DNA from 3 places in the Paenarthrobacter sp. NPDC091669 genome. Region 3 is predicted to be linked to each of the others. Evidence: riboswitches for the same ligand, from Rfam matches in the RefSeq annotation. Region 3 holds a riboswitch; each other region holds the start of a gene.

Region 1 (5,025 bases), on a different contig from region 3:
CTGATGCTCCCGTTCGTCCTGAACGCTGCCGGCGGCATGGACGGCATCCGTGAGCGCCTCGACGACACCTTCTTCCAGATCGATGGAATCGGCGCCCAGACCATCATCACGTACTTCGTGGTCTACACACTGGGCCTCCTGATCGGCCAGGACATCTGGCAGCGTGTTTTCACTGCCAAGACCCCCACCGTTGCCCGTTGGGGCGGCGCCACGGCCGGTGTCTACTGCATTCTCTACGGCATCGCAGGCGCCGTGATCGGCTTGGCTGCCCGGGTGGCATTGCCGGACATCGATGTCACCAACCTCGGCAAGGACGTTGTGTACGCAGAGGTTGCAACCCACATCCTGCCCGTCGGCATCGGCGGCCTGGTCATGGCCGCGGCTGTTGCCGCCATGATGTCCACCGCTTCCGGCGCCCTGATTGCCGCAGCAACGGTGGCCCGCGCTGACGTTGTCCCGTTCGTGGCCAGCTGGTTCGGCAAGACCATCAACACCGATGACAGCGAAAACCCCGAACACGACGTCAAGGCCAACCGCTACTGGGTTCTTGGACTCGGCATCGTGGCAGTACTGATTTCCATGGCAGCCCAGGACGTGGTGATTGCCCTCACCATCGCCTACGACATCCTGGTGGGCGGCCTCCTGGTAGCAATTCTGGGCGGTTTGGTGTGGAAGCGCGGCACCGGCATCGCCGCTGCATGGTCCATGGCAGTGGGATCGGTGCTGACGTTGACCCTTCTGATCCTCTTCGCCCTGGGTGTCATTCCGAGCGCGGACGGCGTCTACGCCAACGAACCGATCTACTACGGTCTCGCCGCTTCGTTCGTCGCCTACGTCGTGATTTCACTGCTCACCCCGCCCACTGATCCCGCAGTCCGCGAGGCCTGGGACAAGCGCGTTGCCGGCGCCGTCTCCGAGGAACTCCCGCCTGAGGCCCACCCGGTCAGCAGCCACAAGTAACGCTGCAGCCAACAGCACAACAAAAGAGCAAAGTTCGACGGCGGCGCCTCCCCTTTCCGGGGCGGCGCCGCCGTTGTTGTGTGCCCGGGAAGAGGGCGTTGTGTGGCCCGCTTTGCGCCCTGAAACCTCGCCAAGGGACGCAGAGCAGGCCTCACAACGGGAGGTGGTGGGGGGAGCTGTGCGGTAAGGTGGTCCCAGCTTCAAGAGATGTGGTGCCAAGCTCCGACTGGCCACACACCAACCCCATGTTCACGGGTGGTTCGGATGAGGAAGCGGCCCGTCCCGGACCAGAGACAACCGAGCGGGCAAGAGCACTCCCCCAAGGAGCAGTCCCTTGCCGTACCAAGGCGATACCACCCCGGCCACCAGTACCCCGGCGCCAACAGCCAGCCACAGAGTCGTGGTGATTCCCGCCGTCGACCTCTTCCTGGGCACGGTGACCATCACTGCCAAGGCCGGAACCGGTCGGTTCGCGCATCCTGAACCGCACCTGATCGCGCAGGCGTTGGCCCAAGCGGTCCGGCCGACCCTCTGGTGTGGTGCGTCGAGAACCCTGACGGTGACGGTTGCCGCGGCCGGCAAACGCGCGGGTGTGCAGCAACACTACACACTCAGCCACGAGGAGCCCGCTTAGATTTCCTCGTCCTCCTCACGGAATTCCTCGGTTTCGTCGATGGGGACCACACGTTCGTCGTCCTCGGAGGCGTCCACTTCTTCCACCCAGGCCTCGTCCACTTCCTGGTCCTCGGCGTAGTCGTAGGCCGGATCCGACTCAATGGTGGTCCGTTCCGGATAGTTGGAGTGTGATTCGGTGGTGTTCATGGTGCAACCTCCGTCTCGTGGGCCGCTCAAAGCCCTGGTGAACGTGCGCGGGGTGGGCCCCCGCCCCTGTCCTTCCATCTGAGCACCGGGCCCGGCGAGGGTCAAGGACGCCCGGAAATTACGGTGCGCCGAACATTCCGATTGAGGAATACCAGCCAAAAAACCGCGAAGATAAGCGGTACAGTGGGGCGTGCAATGGGGCCGCAACTACCCCACCCAGCACAGGAGAGAAAGTGCAACAGCACCAGGAATCCCCCGGTTCGTCGAGCCCCGCTCCGGATCCCACCCCGGAATCGGCAGCCCCCGAAAACGTCGAAACGCAACCCGCGCCGCCTTCGCACGCCGATATCCGCCGATGGCGTCAGTACCTCGCCGATGAGCGCGCCGAGGCCGCCGTCTACCGCGAACTCGCCCAGAGGCGCGACGGCGAAGAACGCCAAATTTTGCTGGCCTTGGCCGAAGCCGAAGGCCGGCACGAGGCCCACTGGCTCAAGCTCCTGGGTGAGCACGCCGGAATGCCCAAGGCCGCGTCGACCCGCAGCCAGTTCCTGGGCTTCCTGGCCCGCAACTTCGGGTCCGTCTTTGTCCTGGCCCTGGCCCAACGAGCAGAAGGCCGCTCCCCCTACGGCACCGAACCCGCGGCAACACCGGCCATGGTGGCTGACGAACAGATCCACGAAGAGGTGGTCAGGGGACTGGCCACCCGTGGTCGGAACCGGCTTTCCGGTACCTTCCGTGCCGCAGTCTTCGGCGCCAACGACGGTTTGGTGAGCAACCTTTCGCTGGTCATGGGCATGGCCGCCACCGGCGTACCCAGTCCCGTGGTGCTGATGAGCGGTGTAGCAGGTCTTTTGGCCGGCGCATTGTCCATGGGCGCCGGCGAGTACGTCTCGGTCCGCTCCCAGCGGGAACTGCTCAACGCGACGCTGCCCACGCAGGCCACCCTCACAGCAGCACCGTCGTTGGACATCGAACACAACGAATTGGTGCTGGTGTACCTTGCACGGGGCATGACGCGCGAGGCCGCTGAGCATCGCGCCGCAGAGCGCATGGGCCTGTTCAGCTGCGACTGCGATCCCAGTCTCTCCTTGCAGCCTGAGAAACCTGCCACCGACGAGCACGAATCCGTCGGCTCGGCATGGGGCGCAGCGATGTCCAGCTTCTGCTTCTTCGCTTCCGGTGCCATCGTTCCCATCCTGCCGTTCATTTTCGGCATGACGGGATTTGCCGCCTTGATGGTGGCCGGTGTCCTGGTGGGCATCGCGCTCCTGGCGACCGGCGCCGTCGTGGGCTTGCTGTCCGGAACGTCGCCACTGAGCCGCGGGCTGCGCCAGCTCGCGATCGGCTTGGCAGCGGCTGCCGCCACGTACGGGCTCGGCCTGGTATTCGGGGCAACCATCGTCTAGTTTGGACGGCTCCCCCCGCAGCCCGTAATGTTGGTTCGTCCTCCGCGCTGCCCCGCGTGACCAGGGCGTGAGGAATGGAGAACCGTGGACTCGGAGCGGGAAACGCGTGCGCCAAAGCACCGGCGTGCCGGCACGGCCTGGCGTATTCTCCGTGGCGTGCTCATGGCCGGAATTGCCGCTGTTGTGGCAGTGCTGGTCAGCGGGTTCCTGCATGGAGACCCGCGGATCACCGCCCTTTTCCCGGGTGTGAGCGTCCCTGGCGCCGCGCACGACGGGCAACCCGGGCAGAAGCAAACGGCACCTGCCCGGGCAGCAGACGCCCCGCCGCCCGGATTTGAGGAGGCTGACGCCCCGCTGGCCTCGCCCCAGGCGCCGGAGACCATGAACGATTCGTATAAGTTCCTGGCTACCAACGACGACGGTACTCCGGTGGGGTACTCGCCGTGCCGGCCGCTGCACTACGTGGTGAACGAAGCGTCCGCGCCGGAGGGCTCCGATGCACTGCTGGAGACAGCGATCGCGAATGTCTCCGCCGCTTCAGGAATCCTGTTCGTCAACGACGGCACCACCGACGAGTTGCCGGTAGACCGGCGGGAGCCATACCAGCCGGCCAAGTACGGCGACCGTTGGGCTCCCCTGCTGATTTCGTGGACCACGCCGGAGGCCGCGCCGGCGTTGGCGGACAAAGTCATTGGTACGGGCGGCAGCACCATGTACTCACTGAACAACGGACCCAAAAGCTACATCACGGGCAGCCTGGAGTTGGACACCCCGCAGGTCGCCGAACTCCTCGCTGATCCCGAAGGCGCCGACTACGTCCTGGCGGTCATGCAGCACGAGTTGGGGCACGTCATGGGTTTGGACCACGTTGATGATCCGGTCCAGCTGATGTACCCGGAAATTGGCGCCCCTGACGGCCTTGCGGCCGGCGACCTGACCGGACTGCACCTCCTTGCCTCTGCCCCCTGCCGCGAGGACATCTAACAACCGGTTCAGGGGGCCATGGACTCCCGGCGTATCCGGACTTATGCTGGCGACTACGGTCGACGGCGGCGCCCCACCTCCCGTCGCGGCCTCCACGTCAGGGGGTTCCATGGAACCTAACGGGTCGCCCCAGTGGCCGGACCCCGATCCCCTTCGCCCCCATGATCCTCCGCATGGCCCCTACCGGCCAGAGGCCACGCTGCCACCGGCACCGGCACCGGCAGCAGCACCAGCACAGCCGATCAAGCACAGCAGCATCGCCGCCATCCTGTTCTTCCTGGGCATCCTCGGCCTGGTCTGCGCGGGGGCGTATTTCAGCGGCGACCTGCAGCGGTTCCTGTACGGCTCCTCCGCCACGCAAAGCCAGGGACCCCGGCCCGGGTTGGTCCCGTTCGGGCAGCGCCAGGAACCTGTGCCCGGCCTGGAAGAAGCCGATGCGCCACTGGGAACTCCGGCACCCGTGAACCGGACAAGTACCTCGTACAAGTTCCTCGCCGTGAAGGAGGACGGCACTCCCCTGGCTTACTCCCCGTGCAGGCCCATCCACTACGTGGTGAACGCGGATCTCGGGGATCCGTCCTGGCAGCCACTGGTGGACGAGGCCATTCGCCAAGCCAGCGTCGCCACCGGATTGAAGTTCGTCTACGACGGCCCCAGTTCCGAGGTCCCGTCCACCAACAGGCAGGGATACCAGCCCGCCAGATACGGTGACCGGTGGGCGCCCGTCCTGATTGCGTGGAGCACTCCGGAGCAGGTGCCGCGTCTGACCGGCCAAACCGTGGGTTTGGGAGGCAGTTCCTCGATTGGCCTGAGCGACGGCTACAAGGCCTATGTCACCGGTACGGTGTCCTTG
Region 2 (5,025 bases), on a different contig from region 3:
CCGTGATCGGAATTCCGTCTCTGGGCCTCTACGCCGCCGGCCGGGCCCTCGGCATCACCACGGCGATTGTCCCCAGCGGCCTGGACGCCTACTGGTGGACCGTACCAGTGCTCATCCTCTCGGCCATGCGGCACGCGATCGTGGAAGAAGTGATCGTGGTGGGGTACCTCATGGACCGCTTCGGGAAGTTCGGTTGGAGCATGCCCGTGGCCATTGTGGTCAGCGCCGTCCTGCGGGGGAGTTACCACCTGTACCAGGGCTTCGGGCCGTTCATCGGCAACGTGGTCATGGGGTTGGTGTTCGCGTGGATCTATACCAAGACCAAGCGGGTCATGCCCTTGGTGATTGCCCACGCATTGCTGGACATCGTGGCGTTTGTGGGCTTCAGCCTGTTCGGCAAGGCGATGGGCCTGGGATAGGGCGCTTAAAAATATCCGGCCGCCATCAGTGGGTGACGTCATTGGCACCCGCTGATGGCGGCCGAAGTTCTTACCGGACAGGGATGACCGGTGCCGGGACGAGCCCGGTTGGATGGGGCGGTCAGATGGTGACGGCTCCGGAGGCGGTTTCGAAAGTTACTGACATGATTCCCGGAGTGCCGTGCGGTGCCATCCACTGGACAGCGACGTCCTCAAGCGGCTTTTCCACCGGTTCTCCGAGCCATTCTGTGACGCGTTCCGCCGAGCCCGCAATGGTGAGGCTGGACATCTTGACGTCGCTTTCGTAGATCCTGGACGGGTGCAGTGAGGGGTCGCCCTCCCACTTGAGCAGGTACGGGACCTGGGGGTCTGCGATCAAGCCCAGGATGCCGATCTGCTGCCACACCAGTTCGCGGCCGTCAGGGAACTTGCGGTTGCCCGGAACAGCGGAGCGGCCAAGGCGGTCCTCGAACGGTGCCAGGTCGTCAACAGCGACGCACCAGCCCATCCAGCCACCACCGGCGGCCGAGCGGGCACGAACTGCCTGGCCAAAAGGCGCTTTGTCGGAAGCGGGGTGGTCCAGGACCTCCACCACTTCCAGGTACTTGTTATCCGCAAGGGGAATGATCATGTTCCGGGTACCGAAGCGCGGGTGCACTCCGCCCCGGACAGCGTCCACTCCCAGTGCCGCGGAAATTCGTTCGGTAGTGGCCAGAAGGCCATCTCGTTCACAGGCGTAAGAGACGTGATCCATGCGCATGGCTTCATCTTGGCACTTTGTGATCGGGGTCTCAGCTAAGTCAAGCCTAACTAAGGTGGGATGTGTATAACCGGTGCCCGCAGGCGTCATGCAGGGACGCGAAAAGACCGAAAGATTCCACCGGCGTCACAAAGCTGTCTTAGGCTCCGGACACTTCCTAGACTGGCCCCAGCTCACACGCAGCACGTTTCCACAGAACCCATGCGCCACGAACAGGAGAACTCCATGTCCCAAGGATGGTCTTTCGAAACCCGCCAGATCCACGCAGGTCAGGAGCCCGACTCCGCGACGGGAGCACGGGCACTGCCGATCTACCAGACCACGTCCTTCGTGTTCCCCAGTGCCGAGAGCGCAGCCAACCGGTTTGCCCTGGCCGAGCTCGCACCCATCTACACCCGGATCGGCAACCCGACACAGGATGCCGTGGAGCAGCGGATCGCGAGCCTCGAGGGCGGCTTGGGCGCCCTTCTGCTGAGCTCAGGCCAGGCGGCGGAAACCTTCGCGATCCTCAACATCGCTGAGGCCGGCGACCACATCGTGGCGAGCCCCAGCCTGTACGGCGGTACCTACAACCTGTTGGCACATACCCTGAAGAAATTCGGCATCTCGGTGACCTTCGTGGAGGACCCGGACAACCTGGACCAGTGGCGTGACGCCGTCCAGCCGAATACCAAACTGTTCTTCGGCGAGGTTGTTTCCAATCCGCGCCAGGACGTACTGGACATTGAGGGCGTCGCCCGCGCCGCCCACGAAGCCGGCGTGCCGCTCATCGTCGACAACACACTGTCCACTCCCTACCTCATCCGTCCCATCGAGTGGGGCGCCGACATCGTGGTCCACTCCGCTACCAAGTACCTGGGTGGCCACGGTTCTGCCATCGCCGGCGTGATTGTGGACTCAGGCAACTTCGACTTCGGCAAGGACCCGGAGCGCTTCCCGGGCTTCAATACCCCCGACCCGAGCTACAACGGACTGGTGTACGCCCGCGATCTTGGCAAGGACGGTGCACTTGGCGCCAACCTCTCCTACGTGCTGAAGGCCCGGGTCCAGCTTCTTCGCGACCTCGGTTCCGCTGTGTCCCCGTTCAACGCCTTCCTGATCGCCCAGGGGCTGGAGACGTTGAGCCTGCGCGTCGAACGTCACGTAGCCAACGCCACCAAGGTGGCCGAATGGCTGGAAGCCCACGACGACGTCGAATCGGTCGCCTATGCGGGCCTGCCGTCCAGCCCGTGGTACCACCGTGGCCGGAAATACGGCCCCCAGGGCACCGGCGCCATTGTTGCCTTCAACATCAAGGGCGGCGTTGAGGCGGGCAAGCGCTTCGTGGACGGACTGGAACTGCACTCGCATGTTGCCAACATCGGCGATGTCCGCTCGCTGGTCATCCACCCGGCGTCCACTACGCACAGCCAGCTGACGGTGGAGCAGCAGCTGGTGGCCGGCGTGAACCCCGGCTTGGTGCGCTTGTCCGTGGGGATTGAGCACGTGGATGACATTATCGCGGACCTCGAAGCAGGCTTCCGGGCCGCCAAGGGAGCCTGAACCCGGCCCTGAAAGCTGAAGGCGGGACCGCGCCTGACGCCTTTCCCGGAATGCCGCCCGGGCCGATGATTATTCGCCGGGCGGCATTCCGGAGTGCTGATTCGTGAACGAAATGGCCCTGAACCGTCACACTGTTGTCACATTCTTCGCCAGAACCGCCCTGCATTTCCTAGACTCTTCGTATTAGGTCATGAGTGCCAGCGCATAGCCCCGGCTTGCTGGCCGGCAACCCTCCTCCGCGGTGGGGTGCCCCGGGTGAAGACCTGGCCTGTTCGCACGCAAGGCGACGGGCAAGCGCGAGGTTAAGGTGTCAAAGGAATGACCATTACTGCTACAGCACTTCCAAAATCCGGGGAAGAAGACGGAACCGTCAAGTACGCCGCCATTGGGCCGCTGGACCTTGAAGCGGGAGGATTCCTGCCCGACGTCGTCCTCGCGTATGAGACCTGGGGGCAGCTGAACGCCGATGCCTCCAATGCCGTGCTCATCCAGCATGCCCTCACGGGCAGCACGCACGTTGCCCGGGGAGCCACGGACGAAGAAGGGTGGTGGGAGCAGCTGGTAGGCCCCGGTGCCACCATCGACACCAACAGGTTCTTTGTCGTCTCCATCAACATTGTGGGCGGCTGCTACGGCAGCACCGGACCGTCCTCAGAGGCGCCGGACGGCCGTCCCTGGGGCTCCCGGTTCCCCCTGGTCACCCTGCGCGACAGCACCGAGGCCGAGGCGCGCCTGGCCGAAGCCCTGGGAATCGAGGCCTGGCATGCCGTGTTGGGCGGTTCGATGGGCGGCGCGCGCGCGTTGGAATGGGCAGCGACCTTCCCGGAGCGGGTGAAACGCTGCGCCGTGATATCCGTGGGTGCCTACAGCACGGCGGAGCAGATCGCCTTTGCGCAGGCCCAAACTTTGGCCATCCGCCAGGACCCGAACTTCAACAATGGCGACTACTACGGTGGCACCGCCCCTGAACACGGACTCGCGTTGGCCCGGCGCATCGCCCACATCACCTACCGCTCTGCGCTGGAATTGGATTTCCGCTTCGGCCGGGAAGCCCAGCACCAAGAGAAACCACTGGCCGCTGCGGTCCTGGGGGAGCGTGGCCGCTATCAGGTGGAGAGCTACCTGGACCATCAGGGAACAAAGCTCGTCCGACGATTTGACGCCAACAGCTACATCGCCATCACCGAGGCCCTGATGTCCCACGACGTCGCACGTGGCCGTGGATCGCTGGAGGCCGCATTGTCGCGTACCACTGCGGAGTTCTTCGTCGCGGCGGTTGACAGCGACAGATTGTATTTCCCGGCGCAATCACGGGAACTGGCGGAAGCCCTGCCGGGTGATGTTCCGGTTCACGTCATTGAAGCGCCGATCGGCCACGACGGGTTCCTGACGGAAATCGGCCAGCTCTCAGCGCAACTCCGCGGAGCCTTCTTCGCCTAGGTTGAGCGTCGGCTGCAAAGCGCCGGGTCGGCCGTCAGCCTAGCCGTTCATGATGTCGCCGCGCTGCTTCATGTAATCCTCCATGGCGATCTCCCCGTTGCTGAACTTCGCGTCCAGCTCGGCCAGCTTGCGGGCACGGAAGCCTTGCGGCTCCGAACCGTTGGTGGCCGGGAAGGGCGTGGGGGATGAAGGGTTCGACGGCGGCCCGGACTGCGGTGCGTCATCCACAGGGCGGATGACGGTGGGCCCGGATGGGTAGCCCGGGTAGCCCTGCGAGGGGTAGTTCTGCTGCCCCCGGTAATCCTGCTGAGGGTAGTCCTGCTGTGCCGGATAGCCGGGGCCGGGCAGGTTCTGTGGCGGGTAGCCGGGGCCGCGGAAGTTCTCGTTCTGGATCCGACGCGCGCGGGAACGGTTGTACATGCGGATCCCGAGCGGAATCAGCCACGAGCAGACGATGATCCAGAAGATCAGATTGTTCACAGTGCAGGCCTCCTAGGTCTTATCCCAGCTTAGACCGGTCGTACGGCGGGAACTCCGGGCGCCTTCAGTGAACCTTTCAGAGGAGCCTGGTCTCCATGCCCAGGAACCGCCCATATCGTTCCACTTCAGCGTCCAGGGCCATCTGTTCGGCAGGGCTTGCGGGCCGGTTCATGCGGACATCCAGTTGGCAGGCTCCGCCGGAAAATCCATGGCGCCACCATCCGGCCAACCTGCCATCCAACAGGACCACGTGTATGGGCCCGTTGTCCTCGGGGAAGTATGGGGCAGTCCCGCCCAGATAGTGCCGGGACTGCGAATAGCCCATGACGTATTCGTCGTAGCACTGGATGAGGTCGATGCGGGGGACTCCTGCGTCATGCGGAC
Region 3 (5,025 bases):
CATGATCTACTTCGACGCCCGCATCTCCCGGAACCACCCCACCGTGGAGGTCCGCGTAGCCGACGTCTGCCTCCGCGCCGAGGACGCCGCATTGATTGCGGTGCTGGTGCGGGCTTTAGTGGAGACGGCTTCCTTGGAAATGCTCGACGGCGTTGAGCCCACCGCGGTGCCCACGGCACTCCTGCGGATGGCGAGTTGGCAGGCCAGCAATGCGGGCTTGCGTGGAGAGCTCCTGGACTTCGGTGACTTCCGTCCCCAGCCGGCAGCGGACGTGGTTTGGGCGCTGGTGGACTATGTGAGCCCGGTACTGGATGACCAAGGCGAATTGGAGCTGGTCAAAACGGGGATCTCAGAACTGCTGGAGCGGGGAAATGGCGCCCACGAGCAACGGGAAGCGGCGGTGCGGTACAACAGCAGGCAGCGCGGCAGCCAGAACCAGCCGGGCAGTCCGCCCACCAGCGCAGCCCTGGCCGCCGTCGTCGGGCATGCAGCGAAGGTGACGGTTCGCGGAACCTCCGCCGATGCGCACAAGGAGCCCGCGCCGATGCTGACCCGGGTCAGGAGGCCTTAGGCTTGGTCGGCTTCCGCTTCTTTCCACGCCATCAAGTAGGCGCCAGTGAGACCCTCCACCAGATAGAAGCAGAACGGCGGGATGTCCTTTTTCGCTACCAGAATGGCGCCGTAGACAGGCGCGCTGATGGCGGCGGTGACGCCGATCCAGCGTTGTGTGGGCAAGGAAAGAAGACTCCCGCCCAAGGCGGCCAATGCCACAACATGCAATCCGGAATAGGCCAGGAAAGGCGCGTTGGATCCCCGGCGGTAGGCAAAACCCTCAAGGTCTGAAGCCCGCCGGGCGAGACTGGAGACGAAGAACGGGGCGCCGGCGAGCAATGCGGCGGCGGCAGCGAAAGCCCACTTCTTCGCTTTTCCGCGTGGTGCATTGTGGCCAGAAACGCCGTCCGTGTCCGGAACGCCGTCCTGGCCCGGAACAGCACGGGCAAACGCGGCGAATCCCACCGGCACGGCGACCGTTCCCACGGCGGTCAGGTGTTGGCCCACGATCCAACCGCGCCGTCCGGAGGTCAGCATGCGCAGGCGTTCGGCATCGTCCGGTGTGATGTAGACGCGCGAGACCGGCGAGATTCCCACGAACCACACCACCGTGCCGGCAACGATGACCGCTCCGGCACGGCGATAGGGATGGTTCCCGCTCATGGCAGCAAGGTTAGACCTGTTTGAGGGCCTTCTCCAGATCCAGGATGAGGTCGTCCACGTCTTCCAGTCCTACAGACAAGCGGACCACGCCGTCGGTGAGCCCGATCGCAGCCCGGCCTTCCGGTCCCATGGCCCGGTGGGTAGTGGTTGCGGGGTGGGTGATGAGGGACTTGGAATCGCCCAGGTTGTTGGAGATGTCAATGACGCGGAGGCCATCGAGCAAGGCGAACGCAGCCTCTTTGGCCGAGCGTCCGGCCGAAGGAGACAGCTCGAACGTCAGCACGGTGCCGCCGGCCTTCATCTGCTTTGCGGCAAGCTCGTACTGTGGGTGGGACGTGAGCAGCGGGTACTTTACCCAGCTGATGGCGGGCTGCTGCTCGAGCCACTCCGCGATCTTCAAAGCGGATGCCGAGCTGTGGTTTACCCGCAGTCCGATGGTCTCCAATCCCTTGGTCAGCACCCAGGCATTGAACGCGGATAGAGAGGGGCCGGTGTGGCGCATGAGTTGCTTGACGGGACCATCGATGAACTCTTTGGTGCCCAGGATCGCGCCGCCGAGGACACGACCTTGGCCGTCAATGTGCTTGGTGCCGGAGTACACGATCACGTCCGCGCCCAGCTCACCGCAGCGCTGCAGCAGGGGAGTGGCGAAGACATTGTCCACCACGACGGTTGCCCCGGCGGCATGCGCCAGTTCGCTGACGGCGGCGATGTCGACGATCTCCTGCATGGGATTGGACGGCGACTCAAAGAACACGGCAGTGGTCGGTTCCGAGAGGGCTTCACGCCACTGATCCAGATCCGGGCCGTCAACGAACACGGTTTCCACGCCCCAGCGGGGCAGTATTTCGTTGAGGATCACGAAGCAGGAGCCGAACAGCGAGCGGGCGGCAACCACGCGGTCGCCTGCAGCCAGCAGGGCACCCAGGGCAGTGAAGACCGCGGACATGCCGGAGGCAGTCGCAAAGCACGCCTCAGTGCCTTCGAGCAGCCTCAGCCGCTCCTGGAATGTGGCGACGGACGGGTTGCCGTAGCGGGAGTAAACGAAGCGTTCGTCCTCGCCGGTGAAGGCACGTTCGGCAGCAGCGGCCGATTCGTAGACAAAGCCGGAGTTCAGGAAAACGGGCTCGGAAGTTTCCTGGAAGTTGGTGCGGTCAAGGCCACCACGAACGGCCTGGGTGTCAGGGCTCCAGCCGGCGGCGTCGGGATTGAAAGTCACTTACTCGGTCCCAAGATTCGTCGGCAGGCCACGGTTCTTCCAGCCGTTCACGGTGCGCTCACCGTAGCGGTCCGGTTCGCCTTCGAAGCCCTCAAGAACGTTGTACGCGGTGAAGCCGGCCTGCGTAGCGGCAATGGCGGCGGAGATGGAGCGCTGCCCGGAGCGGCAGATGAAGACGAGCTCCACGGCGTCGTCCTCGGGTGCCTGCTGCTGCAGGTCCTCGATGAAGCGGGAGTTCGGGATACCGCCGGCGAGGTTCCACTGGATGAACAGGGGATCGTTCTCGGTGGCTTTGGTGTCGGGGATGCCGATGTGGGCCCACTCGCCCTCGGTGCGCACATCCACCAGGATGGCGCCTTCTTCAAGCTTGGCCCACGCGTCCTGCGGGGTCAGGTCACCTGCGTAGCTCATGCGTGGCCCTCGAATGCTTCTTCATCGTCGTAGTTCTCAAGCTGGTCCACTGCGTTGGCGACGGCGGCATCAGCATTGGCGATCGCCGCGGGCAGCACAATTGCTTGGGCCACGATGACTTCCGTGCCGTTGAAGGTGGCTGCCGGGCTGCCATGGAGCACATAGCCTTCGGCGAGGGAGTTGTGGATACGCTCGCAGAAATCGCGGTTATCCGGGCCTGTAATCAGGCGGTAAGAGAGTTTTTCTTCAGTGGGTTCAGGCATTGCTGGTGCTCCTCAGTCACGCTTGCAGTTCGAGTTGTCGATACGCCGAGTAGTCACCTGAGGCACCCCGCCGGAGAGAGGGTTGCCGACCAGCAAGTCAGGGCTTTGCGCTGGTACTCATTACTCAAGAAAAACGTAACATCCACGGGCACCGGGCTGCACTTGCGGGTGGCTGCACCGTCGTCATGTTGCGTAATCGGCGGCTGATCCACTAACGGTCCTTGAGCGCCCGCACCGCCGCGCCGACAGTGGGGTAGAAGTGGTCCGGCGTAAACCGGGCCGCCGTGCCGAGGCGGATCAACTTGTCCTTCACAGGCCCTTTGAGCTCGGCAAACACCAGATCCACTCCTTTTCGGGCCAGCCATTCGTCCAGGGTTACCAGGTCATCCAAAGCTGTGGTGTCGATCCCGGTGATGGGCTCGGCGGCAAGGATGATGTGGGTGATGGGTTCCGCGGACTCATCCGGGGCCTCGTCGAGTTGATCCCTCACAAAGCTGGCCAGAACCTGTCCGTTGCCGAAGAACAGGGGAGCATCGAACCGGAGGAGCAAGAGCCCGGGGATGCGCTTGCCCTCCGGGTGGCGTTCAAGGTCGTGATACCCGGGAAGGCCTTCCTCGGAGCCGAGTTCGGTTCGATACGGGTCCCATGCCCTGCGGACAAAATCCAGGAGTGCCAAGGCGATGGCCACCACGATTCCCTGGAGCACACCCACCGTCAGGACGCCCAGGAACGCGGCCAGCATCACCACGGACTCGCTGCGGCTCAGCCGCATGAGCCGTCGGACGCCGGCGGGATCCGCGAGGGCAATGGCTGCGGCGATGACGACGGCGGCCAAGGTTGCCGACGGCAGGTACTCGGTTACGCCCGGAGCCAGCAGCATGAACGCCAGCACCAGCACGGAGCCCACCACACCTGTCATCTGCGATTTTGCGCCGGCATCCACGGCCACCGGTGTCCTGGAGGTACTCCCTGAGATGGGGAATCCGCCCAAGAGGCCTGTGGCAGCATTGGCTGCTCCCAGCGCTGCCATCTCCCTGTTTCCGGAGACCCTCTTCCCTTCCTTGGCTGCCAATGTTTGAGACAACACGCCAGTGTCAGCGAAAGCCATGAGCGCGATGCCTGCGGCGGCGGGGAGCAGCATCAGGGCGTCGGCCCAGCCAATACCTCCGAGTGCGGGCATGGGCAGGCCCTGCGGCAGGACGCCGGTGACTTTCACGTCGTCGTTGAGCCCTAAGACCGCGGTCGCCACGCACGAGCCAACCACTGCCAACAGAACGCCCGGTACCTTCCATTTCAGGAGCCGGGGGATCCAGATGAGAGCCAGCGACCCCACTCCCAACAACAGCGCGGTGATGTTGACCCCGCCGCCCAGTAACCCGGTGGTGACCTTCGCGAGCTTTTGCCAGATATCGCCGTCGGCCTCAATCCCTAAAAACGCCGGGAGTTGCGAAAGGGCCACCAGCAGTGCGATTCCGTTGAGGTACCCGAGCCGGATGGGTTTGGACAGCAGGCCGGTGATGGCACCGAGTTTCAGGGCGGAGCCGGCGATCATGATCACCCCGATCAACACAGCCAAAAGCCCGGCGAGTGCCACTGATCTCTCGCTGCTCCCCGCTGCAAGCGGCACAATAGCGGCAGCGATCATGGGGGCAAGGGATGAGTCGGGCCCCAAGACCAGAATGCGGGAAGGCCCCACCATGGCGTAGACCAACAACGGAACTACAGTGGCGTAGAGCCCGGTGACGGGAGGAAGGCCGGCCGCCTGTGCATAGGCCATCCCGGCCGGTACCAACAAGGCAAACAGGGCAGCACCCGCCACGGCATCGTGCCGCAACCATTCGAGCTTGTACCCCTTGAGCGCCCAGACGCCCGAAAGACGGTCCTTCACTGAAGTGCGGGTGGGTGAACTCATACAGC

The links. Region 3 has a riboswitch for S-adenosylmethionine ahead of ACIQLI_RS15070 (DUF1737 domain-containing protein). Riboswitches for the same ligand answer to the same signal wherever they lie in the genome.
Region 1: it holds a riboswitch for S-adenosylmethionine, as region 3 does, so the genes downstream of both, ACIQLI_RS15865 (hypothetical protein) here and ACIQLI_RS15070 (DUF1737 domain-containing protein) in region 3, are expected to answer to the same signal.
Region 2: it holds a riboswitch for S-adenosylmethionine, as region 3 does, so the genes downstream of both, ACIQLI_RS19455 (homoserine O-acetyltransferase) here and ACIQLI_RS15070 (DUF1737 domain-containing protein) in region 3, are expected to answer to the same signal.

Annotation. Positions count from the first base shown of each region.
Region 1 is NZ_JBIVTK010000009.1:76,413-81,437, forward strand. It holds gene ACIQLI_RS15860 (sodium:solute symporter) at 1-960, shown strand, start outside; SAM riboswitch class IV at 1,159-1,278, shown strand; gene ACIQLI_RS15865 (hypothetical protein) at 1,295-1,594, shown strand; gene ACIQLI_RS15870 (hypothetical protein) at 1,591-1,782, opposite strand; gene ACIQLI_RS15875 (VIT1/CCC1 transporter family protein) at 2,016-3,188, shown strand; gene ACIQLI_RS15880 (matrixin family metalloprotease) at 3,273-4,172, shown strand; gene ACIQLI_RS15885 (matrixin family metalloprotease) at 4,282-5,025, shown strand, end outside.
Region 2 is NZ_JBIVTK010000013.1:80,986-86,010, forward strand. It holds gene ACIQLI_RS19440 (CPBP family intramembrane glutamic endopeptidase) at 1-419, shown strand, start outside; gene ACIQLI_RS19445 (VOC family protein) at 541-1,179, opposite strand; gene ACIQLI_RS19450 (bifunctional o-acetylhomoserine/o-acetylserine sulfhydrylase) at 1,381-2,721, shown strand; SAM riboswitch class IV at 2,908-3,024, shown strand; gene ACIQLI_RS19455 (homoserine O-acetyltransferase) at 3,040-4,161, shown strand; gene ACIQLI_RS19460 (hypothetical protein) at 4,201-4,641, opposite strand; gene ACIQLI_RS19465 (winged helix DNA-binding domain-containing protein) at 4,718-5,025, opposite strand, start outside.
Region 3 is NZ_JBIVTK010000008.1:165,783-170,807, reverse strand. It holds gene ACIQLI_RS15090 (glutamate--cysteine ligase) at 1-571, shown strand, start outside; gene ACIQLI_RS15085 (hypothetical protein) at 568-1,215, opposite strand; gene ACIQLI_RS15080 (O-succinylhomoserine sulfhydrylase) at 1,226-2,434, opposite strand; gene ACIQLI_RS15075 (rhodanese-like domain-containing protein) at 2,435-2,845, opposite strand; gene ACIQLI_RS15070 (DUF1737 domain-containing protein) at 2,842-3,108, opposite strand; SAM riboswitch class IV at 3,122-3,233, opposite strand; gene ACIQLI_RS15065 (SulP family inorganic anion transporter) at 3,320-5,020, opposite strand.